Regions from separate parts of the Pseudomonas shahriarae genome, predicted to be linked through region 1. Evidence: predicted binding sites of a transcription regulator. Region 1 holds the regulator's gene; each other region holds the start of a gene.

Region 1 (5,759 bases):
TTGATCACCTGACCGGTAAGGTCCTGGTAATCCTGGGCCAGCAGAATGTCATTGAGGTTGCTGGAAACCGTACGGTTTTCCTGCTCGCTGCGTGACAGGAAGCCTTCGACCCGACGCGCCAGGTCACGAAATTCTTCAGCGCCCACTTCGCGCCGCATGAAGCGGCCCCAGTCGGTGCTCAACGCCTTGGCCTCGTTGGCCATGCCGTTCACCAGGGGCGTGGCGTTTTCCACCAGGTCCATGGTGCGATTGGCTGCCGCCTCAGTCAGCCTGACCACATAGGACAGGCGTTCGGTGGCATCAGTGATCTGCGAGATTTCCTCGGCCTGGGGCATGTGCGGGTCGATCTGGAAATTGACGATCGCACTGTGCAACTCACGGGTGAGCTTGCCCACTTCCTGATACAGGCCGCGGTCGCGGGTCTGGTTGAGCTCATGGATCAACTGCACTGCGTCGCCGAACTGGCCTTTTTCCAGGCTTTCGACGAGTTGGTGAGCATGTTTTTTCAGGGTCGACTCAAAGTCGGCCTGCGATGATTCTTTATGCTCCATAGCTCCCCCGTGGCAGCATCAATGACCGATGCGTTCGAAGATTTTTTCAATCTTCTCTTTCAAGGCCAGTGCAGTGAATGGCTTGACCACGTAGCCGTTGACCCCGGCCTGGGCGGCTTCGATGATCTGTTCACGCTTGGCTTCAGCGGTCACCATCAGCACAGGCAGGCTGCGCAGCTTTTCATCAGCGCGCACGTGGCGCAGTAGATCAATGCCGGTCATGCCAGGCATGTTCCAGTCAGTTACCAGAAAGTCGATGCTCCCGCTGTTGAGGATCGGAATCGCCGTAATGCCGTCATCCGCCTCGACCGTGTTAGTGAACCCAAGGTCACGCAACAGGTTTTTTATGATCCGCCGCATCGTTGAGAAGTCATCAACGATGAGGATTTTCATGTTCTTGTCCAATTCGACCTCCAAGCAGTCTTAAACGCGTCCAGCACCTGGGCGCGCCATATCATTCAACAGGCATTACACAAAAAGGACTGCTGGGCACATCACGGGCCGCTCCCGCCGGGCTTGCGCCCTGGCGGTTATCGTTCGCAGTGTCCCCACACTGCCTGTCAGCGCGCTCGCCACTCTCCCAAACGCCCCCGCAAGCGGGCCGCGCATTGGCTATGAAGCTGGCTGACCCGCGATTCGCTGACCCCCAGGACCTCACCGATTTCCTTGAGGTTCAGCTCTTCGTCGTAGTACAGCGCCAACACCAGCCGCTCACGTTCCGGCAGATTGGCAATCGCCTCTGCCAGGGCGCCCTGGAAGCGTTCATCTTCCAGGTCGCGTGAAGGCTCCTGGTGAGCACTCGCGCCATCCTCATGCAGCCCTTCATGTTCGCCGTCCTGTAGCAGGTCGTCGAAACTGAACAGGCGGCTGCCCAAGGTATCGTTCAAAATCCCGTAGTAATCGTCGAGACTCAATTGGAGTTCGGCCGCAACTTCGTGATCTTTAGCGTCGCGACCGGTTTTTGCTTCAATTGAGCGAATTGCGTCACTCACCATCCGGGTATTGCGGTGGACCGAACGCGGCGCCCAATCACCTTTACGCACCTCATCGAGCATCGCGCCACGGATACGGATACCCGCATACGTCTCGAAACTCGCACCCTTGCTCGCGTCGTACTTGGTCGACACTTCGAGCAGGCCGATCATGCCCGCCTGGATCAGGTCTTCGACCTGGACACTGGCGGGCAGGCGTGCCAGCAGGTGGTAGGCAATGCGCTTGACCAGGGGCGCATAGCGCTCGATCAATTCGCCCTGGCTGTCACGCGCCGACTTTTTGTAAAGGTTGTAGCCGCTGGCTGTCATAGCACCGGTCCTGCACTCGTCTGATGCACCAATCGCTCGACGAAAAACTCCAGATGCCCCCGGGGATTGGCGGGCAGTGGCCAGGTATCGACCTTCTGAGCAATTGCCTTGAACGCCAACGCGCATTTCGAACGAGGGAACGCTTCATAGACTGCACGCTGCTTTTGCACAGCCTTGCGCACACACTCGTCATAGGGAACTGCGCCGACGTATTGTAAGGCGACATCGAGGAAGCGATCCGTGACCTTGGTCAACTTGGCGAACAGGTTGCGCCCTTCTTGCGGGCTCTGGGCCATGTTGGCCAGCACGCGGAAGCGGTTCATGCCGTAGTCGCGGTTGAGCAGTTTGATCAGGGCGTAGGCGTCGGTGATCGAGGTGGGCTCGTCGCAGACCACCAGCAAGACTTCCTGCGCGGCGCGCACGAAGCTGACCACGGACTCGCCAATCCCGGCGGCGGTGTCGATCACCAGCACGTCGAGGTTGTCGCCGATATCACTGAAGGCCTGGATCAGGCCGGCATGCTGCGCCGGGCTCAGATGCACCATGCTCTGGGTGCCGGAGGCGGCCGGGACGATGCGAATCCCCCCGGGCCCCTGTAACAGCACATCGCGCAGCTCACAGCGGCCCTCAATGACATCGGCCAGGGTATGTTTGGGCGTCAGTCCCAGCAGAACGTCAACGTTCGCCAGGCCCAGGTCGGCATCCAGCAGCATGACGCGGCGGCCAAGCTCTGCCAGGGCCAGGGACAAATTCACTGACACGTTAGTTTTCCCGACGCCACCTTTGCCGCCGGTCACCGCGATCACCTGTACGGGATGCATGCTGCCCATGTTCTTTCTTTACCTTGTCTTGCTTAGCCGCAGGCTACATAGGGTGGCCGCGGTAGCAGACCATCAATGTAGGTACATTGCACTGTGTTCATGTTGCCTTTCAGCCGACCCGTTTGGCTGGGTTGTGATAGAGGTCGGCGAACATATCCGCCATCGCCTCTTCACTGGGTTCATCCTGCATTTGCACACTGACCGCACGGCTGACCAACTGATGACGGCGCGGCAGATGTAAGTCATCCGGGATCCGCGGCCCGTCGGTCAGGTAGGCGACCGGTAATTCATGGCTGATGGCAAGGCTCAACACTTCGCCCAGGCTTGCGGTTTCATCCAGCTTAGTCAGGATACAACCGGCCAGCCCGCAACGTTTGTAGCTGTGGTACGCAGCAGTCAGAACCTGTTTTTGGCTGGTGGTTGCAAGTACCAGGTAATTTTTCGACTTGATCCCGCGCCCGGCCAGGCTTTCCAGTTGCATGCGCAATGCCGGGTCGCTGGCTTGCAGGCCGGCGGTATCAATCAGCACCACGCGCTTGCGCAGCAGTGGGTCGAGGGCGTTGGCCAGGGACTGGCCCGGGTCGACATGGGTCACCGGCACATTGAGGATCCGGCCCAAAGTCTTGAGCTGTTCCTGCGCGCCGATGCGGTAGCTGTCCATGCTCACCAGGGCAATGTTGTGGGCGCCGTACTTGAGGACATAACGGGCGGCCAGCTTGGCCAGGGTGGTGGTCTTGCCCATGCCGGCGGGGCCGACCATGGCAATCACGCCACCTTCTTCAAGGGGTTCGATTTCCGGGGTCTGGATCATCCGCGCCAGGTGCGCCAGCAACATGCGCCAGGCTTGGCGAGGCTCTTCAATGCCGGTGGTCAGCTCCAGCAGGTCGCGGGACAACGGGCCGGACAGGCCAATGCGTTGCAGGCGGCGCCAGAGGTTGGCCTGTTGCGGCTTGCTGCCCTGCAACTGGTTCCAGGCCAGCGAGCCCAACTGCACTTCCAAAAGCTCGCGCAGACCATTGAGTTCAAAACGCATCGAGTCAAACACGCGCTGGTCAACCGCAGCGGCCGGTGCTGGCGCGGCGGGACGTGGCGGCTCGACAAAAGTCGGCTCTACCAGTGGCTCGGCCGCCGTCAGCGGCAGGCCGGCAAACAATTGGCGATTAGTGGTCGCATCGCTGTCGCCCCGCATGCTCAGCTCGGCCTGGGCCGAGACAATGCGCGAGGCGGTCTTGCGCAACTCGTCTTCGAGTTCCATGTTCGGTACACGCGGCGCCAGGGCCTGGGGTTTGTAATCCAGGGCAGCCGTCAGCTCGACACCGCCGGCAATGCGACGGTTACCGATAATAGCCGCGTCGGCGCCCAGCTCATCACGAACCAGCTTCATGGCCTGACGCATATCGGCGGCGAAAAAACGCTTTACTTGCATAACCCACTACCTCAGCCGTTGGGCCCTACTGTCGCGACGATAGTCACTTGCTTATTGTCAGGAATTTCCTGGTAAGCCAAAACGTGCAAATTCGGTACTGCCAGGCGTCCAAACCGCGACAACATCGCTCGGACGGGGCCTGCCACCAGCAGAATCACCGGTTGGCCCTGCATTTCCTGACGCTGTGCGGCGTCGATCAACGAACGCTGCAGCTTTTCAGCCATGCTTGGCTCCAGCAGAACGCCCTCTTCCTGGCCTTGCCCTGCCTTCTGGATACTATTGAGCAATATTTGTTCCAACCTTGGCTCCAAGGTGATTACAGGCAGCTCAGAGTCAAGCCCTACAATGCTTTGGACGATTGCACGCGACAATCCGACGCGCACCGCCGCTACCAGCGCGGCAGTATCTTGACTCTTGGCGGCATTGTTGGCGACAGCCTCGGCAATGCTGCGAATGTCCCGCACCGGCACCTGTTCGGCCAACAGCGCTTGCAACACCTTGAGCAGTTGCGACAGCGACAATACCCCCGGCACCAGCTCTTCAGCCAGCTTAGGCGAGGCTTTGGCCAGCAATTGCATGAGTTGCTGGACTTCTTCGTGACCAATCAGCTCGTGGGAGTGCTTGTACAGAATCTGGTTGAGGTGCGTGGCGACCACGGTGCTGGCGTCGACCACGGTGTAACCCAGGGACTGTGCCTGGCTACGCTGGCTGACTTCGATCCACACCGCGTCCAGGCCAAAAGCCGGATCTTTGGCGGTTATGCCGCTGAGGGAGCCGAATACCTGGCCGGGGTTGATCGCCAGTTCGCGGTCGGGGTAGATCTCGGCTTCGGCCAGGGTCACGCCCATCAGCGTCAGGCGGTAGGCGCTGGGGGCCAGGTCGAGGTTGTCGCGGATATGCACGGTGGGCATCAAAAAACCCAGGTCCTGGGACAGCTTCTTGCGCACGCCCTTGATCCGCGCCAGCAACTGGCCGCCCTGGTTACGGTCCACCAGGGGAATCAGACGGTAGCCGACTTCCAGGCCGATCATGTCGATGGGGGTCACGTCATCCCAGCCCAACTCCTTGGTTTCCTGGGCGCGGGCCGGCGACGGCAGCAGATCCTGCTGGCGCTCCACCTCTTTCAAGGCCTGGACCTTGATGATGTTTTGCTTCTTCCAGAACAGGTACGCCCCGCCGGCGGCCAGGGCGGCCATGGTCAGGAAGGAGAAGTGCGGCATGCCCGGCACAATGCCCATGATCGCCATGATGCCGGCCGCCACGGCCAGAGCCTTGGGCGAAGCGAACATCTGGCGGTTGATCTGCTTGCCCATGTCTTCGGAGCCGGACGCACGGGTCACCATGATCGCCGCAGCTGTAGATAACAACAGTGATGGCAATTGCGCCACCAAACCGTCACCAATGGTCAGCAAGGCGTACACCTTACCTGCATCGCCGAAGGTCATGCCGTGCTGGAAGATACCGACCGCGATGCCGCCGATCAGGTTGATAAACAGAATCAGCAGGCCGGCAATCGCGTCGCCGCGCACGAACTTGCTGGCACCGTCCATGGAGCCATAGAACTCGGCTTCCTGGGCCACTTCCGAGCGGCGGGCCTTGGCCTGGTTCTGGTCGATCAGCCCGGCGTTGAGATCGGCGTCGATCGCCATTTGCTTGCCGG
Region 2 (5,759 bases), 1.1 Mb from region 1:
CTTGTTGCCGCACAGGCCTTGCGGGCCGGCTTCGGTGTAGCGGAACGTCTGGCCAGCGACGGCAATGCGGTCGATCCAGGCCTTGAGCTGGGTGGGAATGGTGAAGTTGTACATCGGCGCGGCGATAACCACCGCGTCGGCAGCCAGGAACTCGGCCAGGGTCGAGGCGCTCAGGTCGGCTTCGTGCTTCTGTACGGCATCACGCAACTCGGCGCTGGTGCCCAACGCGCCCAGGGTAATCCCGGAAAAATGGGTGATACCTTCGCTGGCCAGGTCACGGTAGGTCACTTCGACACCCGGCTCAGCCGCCTGCCAGGCCTTGACCACTTCGCCGCTCAACTGGCGGGATACCGAGTTGTCACCGAGGATGCTGGAATCAATATGCAAGAGTTTCATGTGGGATCTCCAAGTGAGGATCGCCACCGGCGATCTGATGGGGAGAATCCTACAGATCAATCCAATAGCCGATTAGCCGGTTAAAATGCGATAGTTCGTCCCACTGACAGGACAATAGGCCCAACATGCAAGACCTCAATGACCTCTACTATTTCGCCAAGGTGGTGGAAGCCGGTGGCTTCGCGGCGGCTGGCCGGCTGCTGGGCATCCCCAAGTCGCGGCTGTCGCGGCGCATTGCCGAACTGGAAGAACGCCTCGGCGCCCGCCTCTTACAGCGCACCACCCGGCAACTGACCCTGACGGCCGTCGGCGAACGCTACCTGGGGCACTGCCAGGCGATGCTGCTGGAAGCGGAAATGGCCGACGAAGCCGTGGTCAACATGTCCAGCGAACCCCGGGGCCGGCTGCGGGTCAGTTGCCCGGTGGGCCTGGCCCACGAAATCCTGCCGACGGTGGTGGCGCAATTCCTCGCGGCCCACCCGCTGGTGCAACTGGAGATGATGCTGATCAATCGCCGCGTCGACCTGGTGGCCGAGGGTGTAGACGTAGCTTTGCGTGTGCGCGAGTTGGGGGACGAAGACCCACTGCTGGTGACCCGTCGCCTGCGTCAGGCGCAGACGGCCATGGTCGCCAGCCCCGAGTTTGTGCGCGACCGCCAGATCAACAGCCCGGCCGACCTCAAACACCTGCCGGTATTGGGCGCCCTGGAAGCCGACCGTATGGTCCACCTGCGCATGCTCGACCCTGCCGGCAATGCCACCGACCTGGCGATGGAGGCCCGCCTGGGCATCGACGACTTCCTGGTGCGCAAGGCCAGCGCCCTTGCCGGCCTGGGCTTCACCGTGCTGCCCATGATGTATTGCGAGCAGGAGCTGGAAAGTGGCCAACTGGTGCAACTGCTGCCCGAGTGGTCGCTGCCCGGTGGCTGGCTGCAAGCGGTGTACCCGCATCGACGCGGCGTATCCCCAGCGGTGCGCGCCTGGATCGACTTTCTGGCCCATGCCTTCAACAGTTGCGGAGATCGACTGCTATGAGTACCCGGAGCATGACCGAAGACGACGTCGCCCAGTTCTGCCTGGGCTTGCCCGGTGCACGGGAGGATTACAAGTGGGGCGGTGTGCGGGTGTTCTCGATTGCCGGCAACAAGATGTTCGCCCTGCAGAACCTGCGCGGCGACTCCCTGGCGTTCAAGGTCGACAAGGAACTGTTCCTTGGCCACGTCGACCGCCCCGGCATCCACCCGGCGCCGTACCTGGCGCGGGCGCAGTGGATCATCATGCAGCTGCCCTACCCACTGGGCGGCGAAGAACTGCGCGGCTTGCTGCAGCGCTCCCACCAGTTGGTGGTGAGCAAACTGCCCAAACGCACGCAAATCGGCCTGAGGCTGGACGAGTAAGCCAGTCCAGGTCGTCTTGTACACAACTTGATCATCGAGATATGCACATACCCCGATGGGCGCAGCTTCGCTCTCAAACCCCACGCGGCTAGAAGACTGCCAGCAGCGTGCCGCCCAGAAACAACTGATCAATCCAGAACACCTGGTGCAGCAACACAATCAGCCAGAACACCACTTGATAAGACACCTTGCGCGTCTTGTGCCGGAACACCTGCTGCGCAACCAAGGCACCCGGCCAACCACCGGCCAGCTCCATGGCATGCAGGATCTTCTCCGGGGTGCGCCAGCTATCGCTCTGGGCCTTGCGCTTGTCACTCCAATACAGGCAAAACGTCACCACGCTGACCAGGCCATAGGCCGCCAACGGGATCAGCGACACCCCGCGATACGCCAGCAGTGCCGCGCCAAACAACGGCACGGCACACAACAGTGCAAACACCACAGCCTTCAAGCGCAGATGCTGGATTGTCATCACGCCTTGGCCGCCGCCCAGTCAATCCAGCCGAACTGCCAGGTGGCCAGGATCAGCAAACCGAACGCAATGCGGTACCAGGCAAACACTGCATAGCTGTGGCTGGCGATGAACTTGAGCAAGCCACGCACTGCAATCATCGCGAAGATGAACGAGACCACAAAACCGACGGCAAACACCGGCAGATCCGCAGGCTGGAACAGGTCACGGTATTTATAGCCCGAGTACACCGCCGCCCCGACCATGGTCGGCATCGCCAGGAAGAACGAAAACTCGGTGGCAGCCTTGCGCGACAGGCCAAACAACAGGCCACCGATAATGGTCGAGCCGGAACGCGACGTCCCTGGAATCATCGCCAGGCACTGGGCAAAGCCCACTTTCAAGGCGTCTTTCCAGGTGATGTCATCGACGGTTTCGGCATGGATGACATGCTCGCGACGCTCGGCCCACAACATGATCACCCCGCCGATCACCAGCGCAGTGGCCACCGTGATCGGGTTGAACAGGTATTCGTGGATCAGGTCGGCAAAAATCACCCCCAACACCACCGCCGGCAGGAAGGCGATCAGCAGATTGACGGTAAAGCGCTGGGCGTTGCGCTGGGTCGGCAGGCCGGTCACCACGTCGAGGATCTTGCGCCGGAACTCCCAGACCACCGCCAGGATGGCGCCCAGTTGAATGATGATGTTGAACGCCATGGCGCGCTCGCCACCGAAGTCGAGCAAGTCAGCGACGATAATCTGGTGCCCGGTACTGGAGATCGGCAAGAACTCTGTCAGCCCTTCGACAATGCCAAGTATCAATGCCTGAAAGGCGGTCCAAAGATCCATTATTCCCCCAAAGGTCATGCGACGGCATGCCTCGTTGATATTTTCTAGGTGTTCACTAACGATGAGCACGCGGCAAGGCTGCGCGCAGGATCAAGGCTGACCTGCAAAAATTCTGTGAAAAATCAGGCAGTACTCAGGTTTTTTGATTCCGGGCCGAAAGCCTATCAGACAAGCCCGAATTTCGCTTCGCGTTATCACTGGCCGATCAACGCAGCACCGAAAATTATAAGAACGCGGAGTGACAAGACTATGAACAGTTTGCGCAATATGTCGATCAGTCGGCGCCTCTGGATGATCCTGATAGTCGCCGTGTTGATGTTGATGACCCTGGGTTTGTTGATGCTCAAGCAGATCCACGACGACCTCTACCAGGCCAAGAGCCAGAAAACCCAGCATGTGGTCCAGACTGCCAGCGGAATTCTGAATTTTTATCACGGCCTTGAAACCACCGGGGTGCTGACCCGCGAGGCCGCGCAGAAACAAGCCTTGAGTGTGGTGCGCGGCCTGCGCTACGACCAGAACGAATACTTCTGGATCAATGACCTGACGCCGGTGATGATCATGCACCCGGCCAACCCCAAGCTCGACGGCCAGAACCTTTCGGCCATCCGCGATCCGGACGGCTTTGCGATCTTCAATGAGTTCGTCACCCTGGCCAAGGCCAAGGGCGTCGGCATGGTCGATTACCGCTGGCCGAAACCCGGCGCGGCTGAGCCCGTGGCCAAGACCTCCTATATCCAGTTGTTCGAGCCCTGGGGCTGGATTATTGGCTCCGGCGTCTACGTGGACGACGTACAGGCACAATTTCGCGGCCAGGTCTGGAAAGCCTCGCTGATCGGCCTGGGCATTGCGCTGATCATGGCCCTGCTGGTGGTGCTGATTGCCCGCAGCATCGTGCGCCCGCTGCAGGAAGCGGTACAGGCCATGGCCAACATCGCCAGTGGCGAAAGCGACCTGACCCGCAGCCTCGACACCCATGGCCAGGACGAAGTCACGCAACTGTCCCGACACTTCAACACCTTCACCGCCAAACTGCGCCAGGTGGTCAGCCAGTTGCAGGTGTGCGCCAATGCCCTGGCCCAGTCGTCCGCCGAGCTGGGCAACAACGCCAGCCAGGCCCATGACCGCAGCCAGCAACAATCCCAGCAAATGGAGCTGGTGGCCACCGCCATCAATGAAGTGACCTACGGCGTCCAGGACGTGGCCAAGAATGCCGAGCACGCCGCCAGCGAAATGCGTGACGCGCAGACCCAGGCCGAACAGGGCCAGGTCAATATCGACGGCAGCCTGCAACAGATCGACGCGCTGTCCGGCACCATCAGCCAGGCGGTGGAAGTGATCCGCACCCTGTCCACCGAAAGCACGCAGATTGGCGGGGTGCTGGAGGTGATTCGCTCGATTGCCGAGCAGACCAACCTGCTGGCTCTCAACGCCGCCATCGAAGCGGCCCGCGCCGGCGAACAAGGCCGTGGTTTTGCCGTGGTCGCCGACGAAGTGCGCCTGCTGGCCCAGCGCACGCAAAAATCCACTGCCGAAATCCAGAACATGATCGAGCGCCTGCAAGGGCATTCCGAAGCAGCGGTCAAGGTCATCAGCGACAGCCACCAGGCCTCGCAACTGACCATCGAACAAGCCGGCCAGGCGGGCGCCAGCCTGAATGCCATCGGCCAGGCCCTGCGCAACCTCAACGGCCTGAACGCCTCGATTGCCAGCGCGACCCTGCAACAGGCCCACGTGGTGGAAGACATCAATCAGAACGTGACCCAGGCCGCCGGCCTGTCCCACAGCACTGCGCTCGCGGCCCAGCAATCGAGCGAGGCCAGCGTGCATCTGAAGGACTTGAGCGAAGAACTCAACGGCCTGCTGCGCCAGTTCAAGGTCTAGCCCTCCTCCCGGCAGCAGCCCGCTCGCCACAGCGAGCGGGTTTGCCACAGCAATCCTTCTTCCCATAATTAGCCCCCGGCCTGGACAGGATTTTGCCCGGCCGGTTGGGTACAATCGCCCTCCTCTTCGACTCTTCCAAGGAATCCCATGTCCGGGCTTGAACTGTTTGCCGCCGCGCTGGGGGTGATTGCCGTCTGGTTGACGGTCAAGCAGAACCCGTGGTGCTGGCCGATCGGCCTGGTCATGGTGCTGCTGTACACCTGGGTGTTCTTCGAGGTGAAGCTGTATTCCGACATGCTGCTGCAAGTGGTGTATGCCGGCCTGCAGGTCTACGGTTGGTGGCAATGGACTCGCGCCGGCGAGGTCAAGCAAGGGCGCCAGGTCAGCAGTCTTGGCAGCCAGGCGATCCTCCTGAGCCTGACGGTTGGCGCAGTCGGCAGCCTGTTGCTGGGCGCCGCCATGGCACACTGGACCGATGCTGCACAACCCTGGCTGGACGCCGCCCTGACCGGCTTCAGCCTGGTGGCGCAGATGTGGATGGCGCAAAAACGCGTGCAATGCTGGGCACTGTGGATTGTGGTCGATGTGATTTTTGTCGGCCTGTTTGTCTACAAGGGGCTGTACCTGACGGCCGCGCTCTATGCCCTGTTCACAGTGATTGCCGTACAAGGCTGGCGCGAATGGCGCGCCGATCCGGCGTTGCGCACATGAAGGTGCTGGTGATGGCAGGCCCCGAGTCCAGCGGTAAAAGCTGGCTGGCCGAGCAGTTGCAGGCGCATTT
Region 3 (5,759 bases), 2.8 Mb from region 1:
TTCTTGACCATCGCCTGATTGAATACACCGGACAATGAAGTATGCAGGATGATATGCAATTTTTGCATGCGTGGGTCGTTGCGTATCTCGGCCGTGAGGGTGTAGCCGTCCATTTCCGGCATCTCGATGTCGGAAATCATCATCAGGAATTCTTCTTCCGGCTTCTTGCCTTCGTCCACCAGCTTACGCAGATAATCCAGCGCCTGGCGGCCATCATTGAGCGCCACCACTTCGACACCCACGGTCTGCAGGCAACGGGACACCTGCTTGCGCGCCACCGAGGAGTCATCCACCGTCAACACCCGCAGGGACACGGCCTTTTGCTGGGTCTGCTCATCCACGACCCCCACCGAAATCTGCTCCGACGTGGGTGCCACTTCCGCGAGGATCTTCTCGACGTCGATGATTTCCACCAACTGGTTATCGACCCGCGTCACTGCCGTGAGGTAGTGATCGCGCCCGGTGCCCTTGGGTGGTGGATGGATCTCTTCCCAGTTCATGTTGACGATGCGCTCCACCGAGCGCACCAGGAAACCCTGGGTCTTGGTGTTGTACTCGGTGATGATCACAAACGGGCTCTCACGATCCTGCAAGCCGGAAGAGCCGGTGGCCATCGCCAGGTCAAGAATAGGAATCGTCGCACCCCGGATGTTGGCCACGCCACACACCACCGGGTTGGACTTGGGCATTATGGTGAGCTTGGGACATTGCAGCACCTCCCGCACTTTAAAGACGTTAATGCCATAGAGCTGCTTGCCATCGAGACGAAACAGCAACAACTCCAGGCGATTCTGCCCTACCAGCTGTGTGCGCTGGTTCACTGAATCCATTACACCCGCCATGCCCAGACTCCTACGCTACAAAACTTACGGGTACGACGCGTACCCAACACAAAACGGCACGCGCTTTGCTATTTATTGGCCATGGACATCAAAACGACAGTTTCCCGACGCCTTCGCTCGCCACAGTACCGCAGATTGCTCTGCGCCTGGACGGCGTTGTTTGCCTTGGGTACCGGCCTTGCAGCCCGTGCCGACAACGTCACCTTGCCTGATCTACTTATCGGCGTCACTCAAGGCTTTCTTGAGTTCACTGTAGAAGATTATCTGGCAACCACACAGACACCGGGCCGTTATGAAATCCAGGTCAACCAGTTGGACCCGCGTTTGCGCATGCCCATGTGTGACAAGGAATTGACAGGCTCCCTGGAAAGCCCCGCCCAGCCCATTGGCCGCGTGACCGTGCGCGTGCGCTGCGACGGCAGTTCGCCCTGGACCGTGTTCGTGCCGGCCCAGGTCCGCCTGTATCGTGACGTGGTGACCGTCACCCGCCCGCTCAAGCGCACCGGCATCATCGGTTTTGAAGACGTGGCCCTGCGCGAACGGGACATCAGCCAGATCAGACAGGGTTACCTCACCTCCGTGGACCAGGCCGTCGGGCAAAAACTGACCCGACCAATGGTCACCGACCAGGTCATCACCCTGGTTCACCTGGAACAGGCAGAAGTGGTGCGCAAGGGCGACCATGTGGTGATATCCGCCAGCAGCGGGGGGCTGAACGTGAAAATGCCGGGGGAAGCCCTGGCCAGTGGCGGGATGAGCGAGCAGATTCGCGTGAAGAACCTCAACTCCAAACGTGTGATCAAGGCTCGGGTAACAGCCCCTGGCCAAGTGGAGGTGGCGCTATAGATCACTGGCGTGGGACGCTGGCTTTTCCTACACTGTGCGCATGATCTGGCGGTGCACAGGTTTATTGTCGATCGCGCCTAAAGTTTGTCCGGGTATGGCCGAAAACATGGCAAGCGTCCAATTACCCAGAGGTTTTTTTAACATGGTCATTGATTTCAGCCGATTGAACAGCGCCCAGGCAACGCCCGGCGGCACGCGTACCAACGCGGCCAAGGACAGCGTTGAAGCCAAGGCCCCGGCACTGCCTGCCAAGGCAGAACAGACCGCTTCGACCCAAAGTGGCGAATCGGTGCATTTGAGCAACGAGGCTCAACAGTTGCAGAAGATCACAGACTCGCTGCGCGATCAGCCGGTGGTCAATAAAGCCCGTGTGGCCGAATTGAAGCAGGCAATTGCCGATGGCAGCTATCAGATCGACAACGACCGTTTAGCCGGCAAAATCATCAAAGCCGAGCGCTAGGCCAAGGCCTGCGCCAGGCTTTTGGACGCTTAAACCCCAAGGCCAGCCATGCACGACGAAAATCTGCTGCAACTGATCAATGAAGACCTGGCTCCGGCGCAACAGTTGCTGGAGCTGCTTCAAGACGAATTCGTGGCCCTGTGCGGCCGCGACATGCGCGTGCTGGAAGACATCCTGGCACGCAAGCAATCGCTGATCATCCTGCTTGAACAACACGGCCAGAAACGCAGCCAGATCCTGCTCAGCCTGGGCCTGCCCGCTGATCACAGCGGCCTGGAACAGCTCGCCAGCCATTCATCGGTCGGTGACCAGTTGCTGGCTCAGAGCGCAGCGCTCAATCAGTTGTTGATCAGTTGCCAGGAGGCCAATGTGCTCAATGGCCAGTCGATCCAACTGCAGCAAGCCACCACCGCCAACCAGTTGCGCATCCTCCACGGTGGCGAACCTCCAGCACTGTATAACGCCCAGGGCTCCACCTCACGGCTGGTCAAGCCCAGCACCCTCAGCCAAGCCTGACGCCGGTTTATCGCGCGGCCTATCAAGGCGCGCCACATACTGGCAAAATGCCGGTTCTTGCGTGTAGTCGTATTTTGTCTGGAGATGGAAGAACCGTGTTCAACACCCTCAACGCGGAAGATGCTCCGCAGCCACCCAAGGTCCTCACCACCCCTCTGGAAATTGCCGGCACCCTGCGGCTGCTGCAAGAGAGCCACGACCCGCTGATCATCACCTTCCACGAACGCAACCAGCGCTTCCAGAGCTACCTGGTGGATGTCGACAAGGACAGCAAGACCCTGAGCCTGGACGAAATGATCCCGCCCGAAGGTGAGCGCTATCTGGAAAATGGCGAAGCATTTCGCATCGAAGGTTTCCACGAAGGCGTGCGCGTGGCCTGGGACAGCAATGGCAGCCTGACCATCGGCACAAAAGACGGCCACCGCATCTACAAGGGCAGCCTGCCTGAAGAAGTGGTCTACCATCAGCGCCGCAATGCCTTTCGTGCGGCATTGAAACTGGCGCAACTGGTGAATATCGAATTGGGCGGCGAGAAACTCAAGGCGCCTCTCAGCGGCAAGTTGCTGGACATCTCCGCCACCGGCTGCAAGCTGCGCTTTGAAGGTGATATCTCCGAGCGCCTGCAATTGGGCCAGGTCTACGACCGCTTTATCGCCGCCCTGCCCTTCGGCAGCATGACCACGGCGGTGGAGTTGCGTTACCTGCACTTTGAAGAAAGGATCAACACCACCTTTGCCGGTGTGCGCTTCCACAACATGAGCGGCCTGGTGCAGCGTCAGGTTGAGCGTTTTGTTTACCAACTGCAGCGCGAGGCGCGCCGGTTCGATAAAGACGACGATATGTAAGCGCCGAACCACAGGCACAAAAAAACGGGCAGCTCCTTGGGGAACTGCCCGTTTTTCGTTTCAGGGACGGGCCCGGCTCAGGTCATGCGGGTGGTCTTCCGGGTCCGGATGCTCCGGCGGCTCGGGCTCAGGTTGTGGCTCCACTTCAGGTTCGGCTTCGGGCGCAGGTTCCGGCGCGGTGGTTTGCATCTGGTCCTGCACCACTTGCTCATCCACACGCGGATCGAGGGCAGCCACCAGGGGCGAGCTGGACATGCTGTCGGGCATCGCCACGTGATGCAGCGGCGCATCGTCCACCTGATGCAGATTGGTCACCGCCTTGGGACGGATGCGCCAGACCAGGATCAAGGCGCACAAGCTGAAGAACGCATACAGCATCTGGTTGCCGAACAGCTTCATGACCACGCCTGCCAGCAACGGCCCGACACTGGCGCCCACCCCGTAGGTCACCAGCAACATCGCCGTGAGCGAGACCCGGCGATCACCTTCGACATGGTCATTGGAAAATGCCACGGCCAGCGGATACAGGCAGAACTGCACCAGCGAGCACAGGAAGCCGGCTATAAACAGCACTTCCAACGGCACCTGAGTCATGATCGCCAGCGGCAATGCCGCCACCGCCAGGCACAGGGCGAAGCAGCGGATCAGCAGCGCACGGTCATAACGATCCGACAGCCAGCCCAACGGCCACTGCACCAGCAGGCCGGCAAAAATGCAGCTACCCATGAACAGACCGACCTGCTCGGTGCTCAACCCCTGCTGGGCCGCATACAGCGGCGCCAGACCGTAGAAGGAGCCGACGATCAGGCCGGCACCCAACACCGTACTCAGGGACTGCGGCACGCGCTTGATAAAGAAGCGTGGCTCCATGGGCGCCGGATGCAAGGGCGCCGGGTGAATACGCCGAGTCATGGCCACCGGCACCAGGCACAGGGCGAAACACAGCGCCACCAACATCAGCAGCTCCAGCCCCAATTGGGGGTGCATGACCAGAATCAGCTGGCCCAGCACCAGGCCCAGGTAGGAGGCGATCATATAACCGCTGAACACCACGCCCCGCTGCTTGGCGTCGGCCTGCTCGTTGAGCCAGCTCTCGATGACCATGTACTGGCACATCATGCCGAGGCCGACGATTATCCGCAGCACGATCCAGGCCGGCAGCCAATCCACCAGGCCATGGCCCAACACCGCCGCACCGACGATCCCGGCACACGTGGCATAGGCCCGGATATGCCCGACCCGGGCGATCAGGCGATGCCCGATCTTGCCCCCCAGCACCAGGCCAAAATAGTTGGCCGCCATCAGCGCACCGACCCACAGGCTGTCGACGTTATCCGCCGCCAGGCGCAAGGCCAGGTAAGTACTGAGCAGGCCGGAGCCGATCAGCATCATCAAGGAGGCGAAATAAAGGGCTCGAAAAGATTTCCAGATTTGGCGCATCGGCGTTCCGAGCGGCTCCTTGCAGTGGGTGTCAGGCTATTTACACGATAGCCTGAAGACGAAGCCTCGTTAAGCCCTGGCACCTAAGGCACCCGGGAATATTTTGATCCGACAAGCGGGACAACTTCGGGTTTATCGAAGCATGAAGCCTTCGATGAACTCGACACCCAACAGTTCCTTCTTCTGTGAGTTACGTGTCAGACGCACTCAGACCGGGGGCAAGGTACAAGGTCTGCACAATATATCGCGCCCGCCAGCCAGACGGCACTGGCCAAACGGCTAACGAGGCCCTGCTCCTGGAAAAAACCCGAGCGTCAGCGGCTGGCTGCGTCAACCCCTTGGCCAGTCTGGAGCCTGCCGTAAAGCGGCAAGGACTGTTTGCTATCAGCCGGATATGTTCGAAGGGTGATCGGTGGCGCTGAGTTCGACGCTATCGCGATACTCCGGCACCGAGACCGACCAGCCCAGCTCCAGGCTGATACGTCGGCGCAGCACATCCGAGGCATTGGGTTCGCCGTGCACCACATAGGTGTGTTTCGGTGGCTGCTTGAACCCGCGAAGCCATTGCATGATTTCATCGGCATCCGCATGTGCCGACAGGGACTGCATCGGCACCACCTCGGCCCTGATGGGCACCTCCTTGCCATGAATACGCACGGAAGGAGCCCCCGCGACAATTTGCGCGCCGCGGGTACCGCCCGCCTGGAAGCCGGGAACCAGCAGCGTATTGATCGGGTTGGGGGCCAACGCCTTGAGGTGGTGGATCACCCGCCCCCCGGTAGCCATGCCGCTGGCAGCGATAATCACCGC
Region 4 (5,759 bases), 860 kb from region 1:
ATGCAACTGTCCATTACTATCGAACACATGTTGGAGTGCCCTTCCCAGCATATGCAGAAAATAATGGATTGGCTTCAAGGTCGCAGCTATCCATGGTGTGAACCTGCCGACATGCTCGATTCGGCACCGCCACTCACTTGCCTCCAGCCGGTTCTTGTCTACGTTGCTGCATGACCCCTATGGTTGTAAACGTTCGCGAGCGTACGCGTTCTTTCGTGTAGCCAAACTGGCGCTTGATCACACGAAAGGCATGTTCAACCTTGGCCCGCACCTACGCTTTGGCGTATTCAATCTTGCGTCGCATACAGCCCGATCAAGCTCTTTTTTCCGCGCCTTCTATAGCTGCTCGGACGCGCGGCGATCGCCCACATCATCGCGCGGTTCTGATGCTCGGCACGCTTCTCCTCACCGGTACAACCCGCATCGCCGCACACATACGTTTGCCGGCGTACTCGGCATCGGCGAAAGGCATCTGTTTCTCGGTGCAAGAGCGCCTCGCATAATGGACGTTATGGCTAAATTCAGCGCCGAGACTTCGCTATTATCCCAGCGCTAAATGCCTCGATTCCGACGGCATAGCGACCATAACGTCACAGACATTATGCTTAACTCCGATAGCGATCTGGAACACCGCGCGCCAGATTCAAAAGCAGCCACCGTAGTCCTCGGCTGACCGGCCTTCGTTTGGCCTTTGGGCCATCGGACTTTTACGGCTAGTCAGCACACCGTTCACCAACACTATGGTGAACTCGATAACTTTGCCCGTCGTAACGCAGCACTGGAAAACACAAGCCCGGGCCACCGACCTCAACATCAGGCCAACCATTACTGCCTTTGCTAGCGAGAAACTCAGCGACACCGCTTTCTTTGAGCATGAGTTTCCAGTGGCCGTCAGGCTGCTGACTTACCAGATAAAATCCAGTACCTGCTTGCCCATAACAGTAAGTGCTGCCTTCGGTAATCAACGCATCCGGTCGGCCGTCACCGTTCAGGTCCTCAACCAATTCCATGGTTACCGGCCTGTAGCTACCAGTTTCCTGAATTTCACACTCCGACGTCTCTTGGTTAAATCCAGCAGCGTGGAATGCTTTTATCTGCTCGCTACGCGGTAGTTCATCTGCCTGCGCCGTAACACTGCTCACGAAACATGCCACCCATAGACCTAACGTAAAACTTCCCTTCATATCGACCGTCCCTTTATGATGCTCAACGTTATTAAGTATCGTGCATGTACCCACACAAGCATCTTGGATAAGTTGGCCGTTTCACATGGGTGCGCGTGCGGTACAGCATGCCTTCCGCAGTACCAGCGACGCTAACGACACCCTCAGGAAAAACAAGACCACGGACTGCATTTTTACAGGTGCCAATGATCATTTCGACCGCACCCAAGGCTCGGCCTTCACGGAGGTAAAACCGGCGATTAAGCCACCCTCCAATGGGTAACCTCGCAGCTGATGCGCGCAAGGTCACGGTCAAGCCGATTAACTCAGCACCGTCGTACCTAAAGCTCTTCCTTGCCAAGCCGATAGCCCGACGAAGCTCTAATAAAGCCGCGTCGATAATAAACGCTTCGTAAGGACGACCTCCATGCCCACACTGCGCTCCATCCAGACCCGCTACACCCTGTTCCTGGTGCTGTTCGTCCTGGTGTTATCGGTACTAACCGTCGTCGGCATCGGCCAATTGGTCGCCCCCACGTTAAAACACACTGAAGAACAGGTGGTGCTCAACCGCATCGCCGAGGTAGCTGTGCAGATCCAGGGCGAACTCAACAAGGTTCAAGCCCAGCAACGCAGCATCACCCAAACCATCCCGCTGCTCGACAGTGACGCCATCGACAAGGTGCTGCCCGGCCTGGTGGATCAGTATGGCGAGCTGAAAGTCTTCGGCGGCGGTATCTGGCCGCTGCCCAACCAGCGCACGCCGGGGCGCAACAAGCACAGCACGTTCTGGCACCGCGATGCCTCGGGCAAGCTGGCGGTGAATACGTTCTGGAACAGCGACGCCGCACCCAATTATTACGACCAGAGCTGGTACAAAGGCGGCCTCGCCTCGCCCCGTGGCCAATGCGCCTGGGCCGCCGCCTACAAGGACGACGCCAGCCAGGAGCCGCGCACCAACTGCGCCATGGCCATCCAGCGGGACGGCGCGGCCTACGGCGTCGCCACCATCGACGTGACCCTGGGCTTTTTCAATGAGCTGGTGGCCAGCAAGGAAAAAGACATCGGCGGCCAGATGCTGATCGTCGAAGGCGACGGCAAGATCATCAGCAACAGCACGCGCATCAGTAGCCCGGTGGTGCTCAAGAACATCAGCGAACTGACCGGCACCTCGGCGTTTGCCGCCCAGGTCAGCAAGGCCCTTGCCCATCGCGACCAGGCCCTGCAGCGCGGTGAATTCGACAACCAGGGAGTGGCCAGCACCTTTTACATGCGCCCAATCGAGGGCACCCCGTGGTTCCTCGCCACTGCCCTGCCCACCTCGCTGATCACCGCCCAGCGTGACGATGTGCTCGGCAGCCTGGCGCTGCTGCAAATCCCGATGGTACTGCTGCTGGTGCTGCTGGCGTTCTATGCGATTCGCAATCTGGTGCAACGCATGAAGTCGCTGCGCACCAATATCGACTCGCTGTCTGCCGGAGATGCCGACCTGACCAAGCGCATCACCATCCGTGCTGAGGATGAAATGGGCGCCATCGGCCACTCGGTAAACCGCTTTATCATCTACCTGCAGAACATGATCGGCGAAGTGACCCAGGCCACGGGCGCCATGGCCTCGGGGCTTGAGCAATTGCAGCAGACGTCGGCGCAGACCAACCGGATTCTGGTGCGGCACGCCTCGGAAACCGATCAGACGGTCACGGCCATCACCGAAATGAGCTCCACCGCCGACACCGTCGCGCAAAACGCCGCTGAAACCGCCTCGTTCACCCAGCGCGCCAACGAACACGCCGACCGCTCCCGCGTGGTGGTGGGCGAAGCCTCGACCAGCGTCAGCGCGCTGATCGGCGAAGTGGCCAGCGCCACCCACACCGTAGAAAACATGCGCCAGGACGCCGCACGTATCACCGAAACCCTCGGCGTGATCGGCGCGATTGCCGGCCAGACCAACCTGTTGGCACTCAACGCGGCCATTGAAGCGGCGCGCGCTGGCGAACAAGGCCGTGGATTTGCGGTGGTCGCCGACGAAGTCCGGGCGTTGGCCGCACGCACCCAGGCCAGCACCTCGCAGATCAACGAGATGTTGGCGCGCCTGACCACTGGCGTGAGTTCGTCGGTGACGGCAATGGAAAACACCCAGGCCAGCTGCCAGTCAGCGGCGGATGCCACGGCACGCGTCAACACTGGGCTGGACGAAATGGCCGGCTCGGTCAGCCATATCAACAACCTCAGCACGCAGATCGCTACCGCCGCCGAGCAGCAAAGTGCGGTGACCGAAGAGATCAACCGCAGCATGGTGCAGATCCGACATATGGTCGAAGAGCTGGTGGAAAGTGGCCATGCCACTGAAACCAATACGCAAAGCCTGCTGGATGCCAATGGCCGGGTGATTACGTTGATGAGCCGCTTCAAAGTGCGCTGATAAATGAGTGAAACACTCCCGTGCAAACCACGGGAGTGGGACTATTCTGGCAGATCCCAGTGCGAGATTTCGCCACATAGGCGGTGTGTCATGCATGCTGCTGGGCATTCTGTCCATGTGGAGCGGTCAGTCGACTAAAGCGATCAGAGAGCTTGAGCTTGGGCTCCCCAAGCTACACCGCGTAACGATGCAAGCCTCGTCATTGAACCTGGAAATCGAAGGGCTGATTTTTATTCCAGACCAGAATCCACTGAGGGGCCAGAACTGCCGGGGCGCAACAACCGCCCCCATCACAAAGCCGGAGGTGTGCGCCACAGCAGCGCGCGCCATTCCTGCCGATAACGCAAAGATCGTTTGCCTCTGCTCCGCTGTCAGGTCGTTATTGCTCACCTCTCCCTACAGCTGGTTAGCCTACCGCTACCCAATGCTCGTTCCCCAAGTCCTGAAACTTCTGCGCCGGCGCTTCAAAGCCTTTTGACTTGATCGGGCTTGGTTGCTCGAACTCATGCAAGAGCGCCTTGAAATCGCGCTTACGGTCAACGTCCGGCATTGGGACGGCGCTGAGCAGGCGCTTGGTGTAAGGATGTTGAGGGTTGCCCAGGACCTGATCGCGGCGGCCAATCTCGACGATCTGACCGCCGTACATGACGGCCACACGATGACAAATGCGCTCGACCACCGCCATGTCATGGGAAATGAACAAGTAACTGAGCCGATGCACCTCACGCAAATGCTCAAGCAATTCCAGCACCTGAGCCTGAACCGAAACATCAAGGGCCGAAACGGATTCGTCGGCGATGATGACTTTCGGGTTGAGCGCCAGCGCCCGTGCGATACAGATGCGCTGGCGCTGGCCACCGGAGAACTGGTGGGGGTAGCGATACATCGTGTCGACTGGCATGTCGACTTGGCGAAGCAGTTCAGCGACCCGTTCCTGGCGTTGCGCCAGGGGCAACTGGTGGTGAATCAACAAAGGCTCGCCCACCAGTTCCAGGATGTTCTTGCGTGGGTTCAAGGCCGCATAGGGGTCCTGAAACACCATCTGGATATCCCGCCGCACCGCATGAAGGTCGGCGCCTTGCAGGCCGTTGAGCTCTTTGCCGAACAACTTCACGCTGCCCTGGTAAGCCTGCATGTTCATCAGGGCCTTGCCCGTACTGGACTTGCCGCAACCGCTCTCCCCCACCAGCCCCAGCGTTTCGCCCTGGCGCAACTCGAAGTTGACGCCCTCGACCGCATGCACTTGCCGGTTCTCCTCAAACCAGCCGGTACGCACGGGAAAACGTACGGACAAATCGCGAACCTGCAAAATCACCGGCTGCTGGCTGATGTTCTCCGGTTGACCCACGGTGCCCAACACCGGAACGGCTGCGAGCAATTTACGCGTGTAGTCTGCCTGCGGCTGTGTAAACAGTTGACGCACCGGTGCCTGTTCTTCGGTACGGCCATGATTCATGACGACCACTTGGTCGGCCATTTCCGCGACCACGCCCATGTCGTGAGTGATCATCAGCAAGCTGGTGCCGTACACCTGCTGCAACTCGCGCATCAATTCCAGAATCTGCGCCTGAATAGTGACGTCGAGCGCTGTGGTCGGTTCATCAGCAATCAACACCTTGGGCCGGCAAAGCATGGCCATCGCGATCATCACACGCTGGCGCATGCCACCGGAGAGTTCATGGGGGTACTGCTGTAGACGTTTTTCGACCTGCGGCATGCGTACCGACGCCAGCATTTCCTTGACTCGCAGGCGTAGGGCCTGACGCCCCAGCGGTTCGTGGCGCAGCAGCGTTTCCTCCAACTGCTGACCAACGGTCATCAGCGGATTCAGCGAGGTCATCGGTTCCTGGAAAATCATGCCAATCTCTTTGCCACGCAACTGCTGAAGTTCGCGCTCAGGCATCCCGATCAGGTTGCGCTCGGCAAACCTGATAGCACCCTCCGCCACCCGCACGGCCTTAGGCAACAGCCCCATGATCGCCAACGACGACAGTGATTTTCCGCTACCGGACTCTCCGGCGATACACAGCGTCTGTCCCGGATACAGGTCGAAATTAAGGTTATCGACCACCCGCCGGGGCGTGGCCCCCAGGCCGACATCAATGGATAAATGCTGCACCGACAGAATCGGCTTGGAGATCCCGTTACTCATCAAAGCTCCTCGCGATTGAAGC

Evidence for each region. Region 1 encodes FliA, which starts transcription of late flagellar genes. Its sites were predicted from a motif close to CTAAAGTTTNNNNNNNNNNNGCCGNTAA; they were not measured.
Region 2: the regulator FliA is predicted to act here: its motif matches at 3,227-3,254, upstream of HU773_RS13165 (methyl-accepting chemotaxis protein).
Region 3: the regulator FliA is predicted to act here: its motif matches at 1,766-1,793, upstream of flgM (flagellar biosynthesis anti-sigma factor FlgM).
Region 4: the regulator FliA is predicted to act here: its motif matches at 1,505-1,532, upstream of HU773_RS12165 (methyl-accepting chemotaxis protein).

The regions. Positions count from the first base shown of each region.
Region 1 is NZ_CP077085.1:1,885,185-1,890,943, reverse strand. Features, by position in the region: gene HU773_RS08490 (protein phosphatase CheZ) at 1-551, opposite strand, end outside; gene HU773_RS08485 (chemotaxis response regulator CheY) at 570-944, opposite strand; gene fliA (RNA polymerase sigma factor FliA) at 1,112-1,852, opposite strand; gene fleN (flagellar synthesis regulator FleN) at 1,849-2,682, opposite strand; gene flhF (flagellar biosynthesis GTPase FlhF) at 2,783-4,099, opposite strand; gene flhA (flagellar biosynthesis protein FlhA) at 4,111-5,759, opposite strand, start outside.
Region 2 is NZ_CP077085.1:2,944,841-2,950,599, reverse strand. Features, by position in the region: gene HU773_RS13190 (FMN-dependent NADH-azoreductase) at 1-396, opposite strand, end outside; gene HU773_RS13185 (LysR substrate-binding domain-containing protein) at 522-1,430, shown strand; gene HU773_RS13180 (MmcQ/YjbR family DNA-binding protein) at 1,442-1,792, shown strand; gene HU773_RS13175 (DUF1294 domain-containing protein) at 1,881-2,264, opposite strand; gene HU773_RS13170 (undecaprenyl-diphosphate phosphatase) at 2,264-3,094, opposite strand; gene HU773_RS13165 (methyl-accepting chemotaxis protein) at 3,344-4,978, shown strand; gene pnuC (nicotinamide riboside transporter PnuC) at 5,126-5,689, shown strand; gene HU773_RS13155 (AAA family ATPase) at 5,686-5,759, shown strand, end outside.
Region 3 is NZ_CP077085.1:4,662,443-4,668,201, forward strand. Features, by position in the region: gene HU773_RS20710 (chemotaxis protein CheV) at 1-842, opposite strand, end outside; gene flgA (flagellar basal body P-ring formation chaperone FlgA) at 924-1,688, shown strand; gene flgM (flagellar biosynthesis anti-sigma factor FlgM) at 1,831-2,148, shown strand; gene HU773_RS20725 (flagella synthesis protein FlgN) at 2,197-2,664, shown strand; gene HU773_RS20730 (flagellar brake protein) at 2,760-3,509, shown strand; gene HU773_RS20735 (MFS transporter) at 3,570-4,949, opposite strand; gene HU773_RS20740 (MBL fold metallo-hydrolase RNA specificity domain-containing protein) at 5,334-5,759, opposite strand, start outside.
Region 4 is NZ_CP077085.1:2,742,833-2,748,591, reverse strand. Features, by position in the region: gene HU773_RS12175 (hypothetical protein) at 1-174, shown strand, start outside; partial or broken gene HU773_RS27405 (transposase) at 134-443, opposite strand; gene HU773_RS12170 (hypothetical protein) at 714-1,184, opposite strand; gene HU773_RS12165 (methyl-accepting chemotaxis protein) at 1,591-3,585, shown strand; gene HU773_RS12160 (ABC transporter ATP-binding protein) at 3,992-5,737, opposite strand.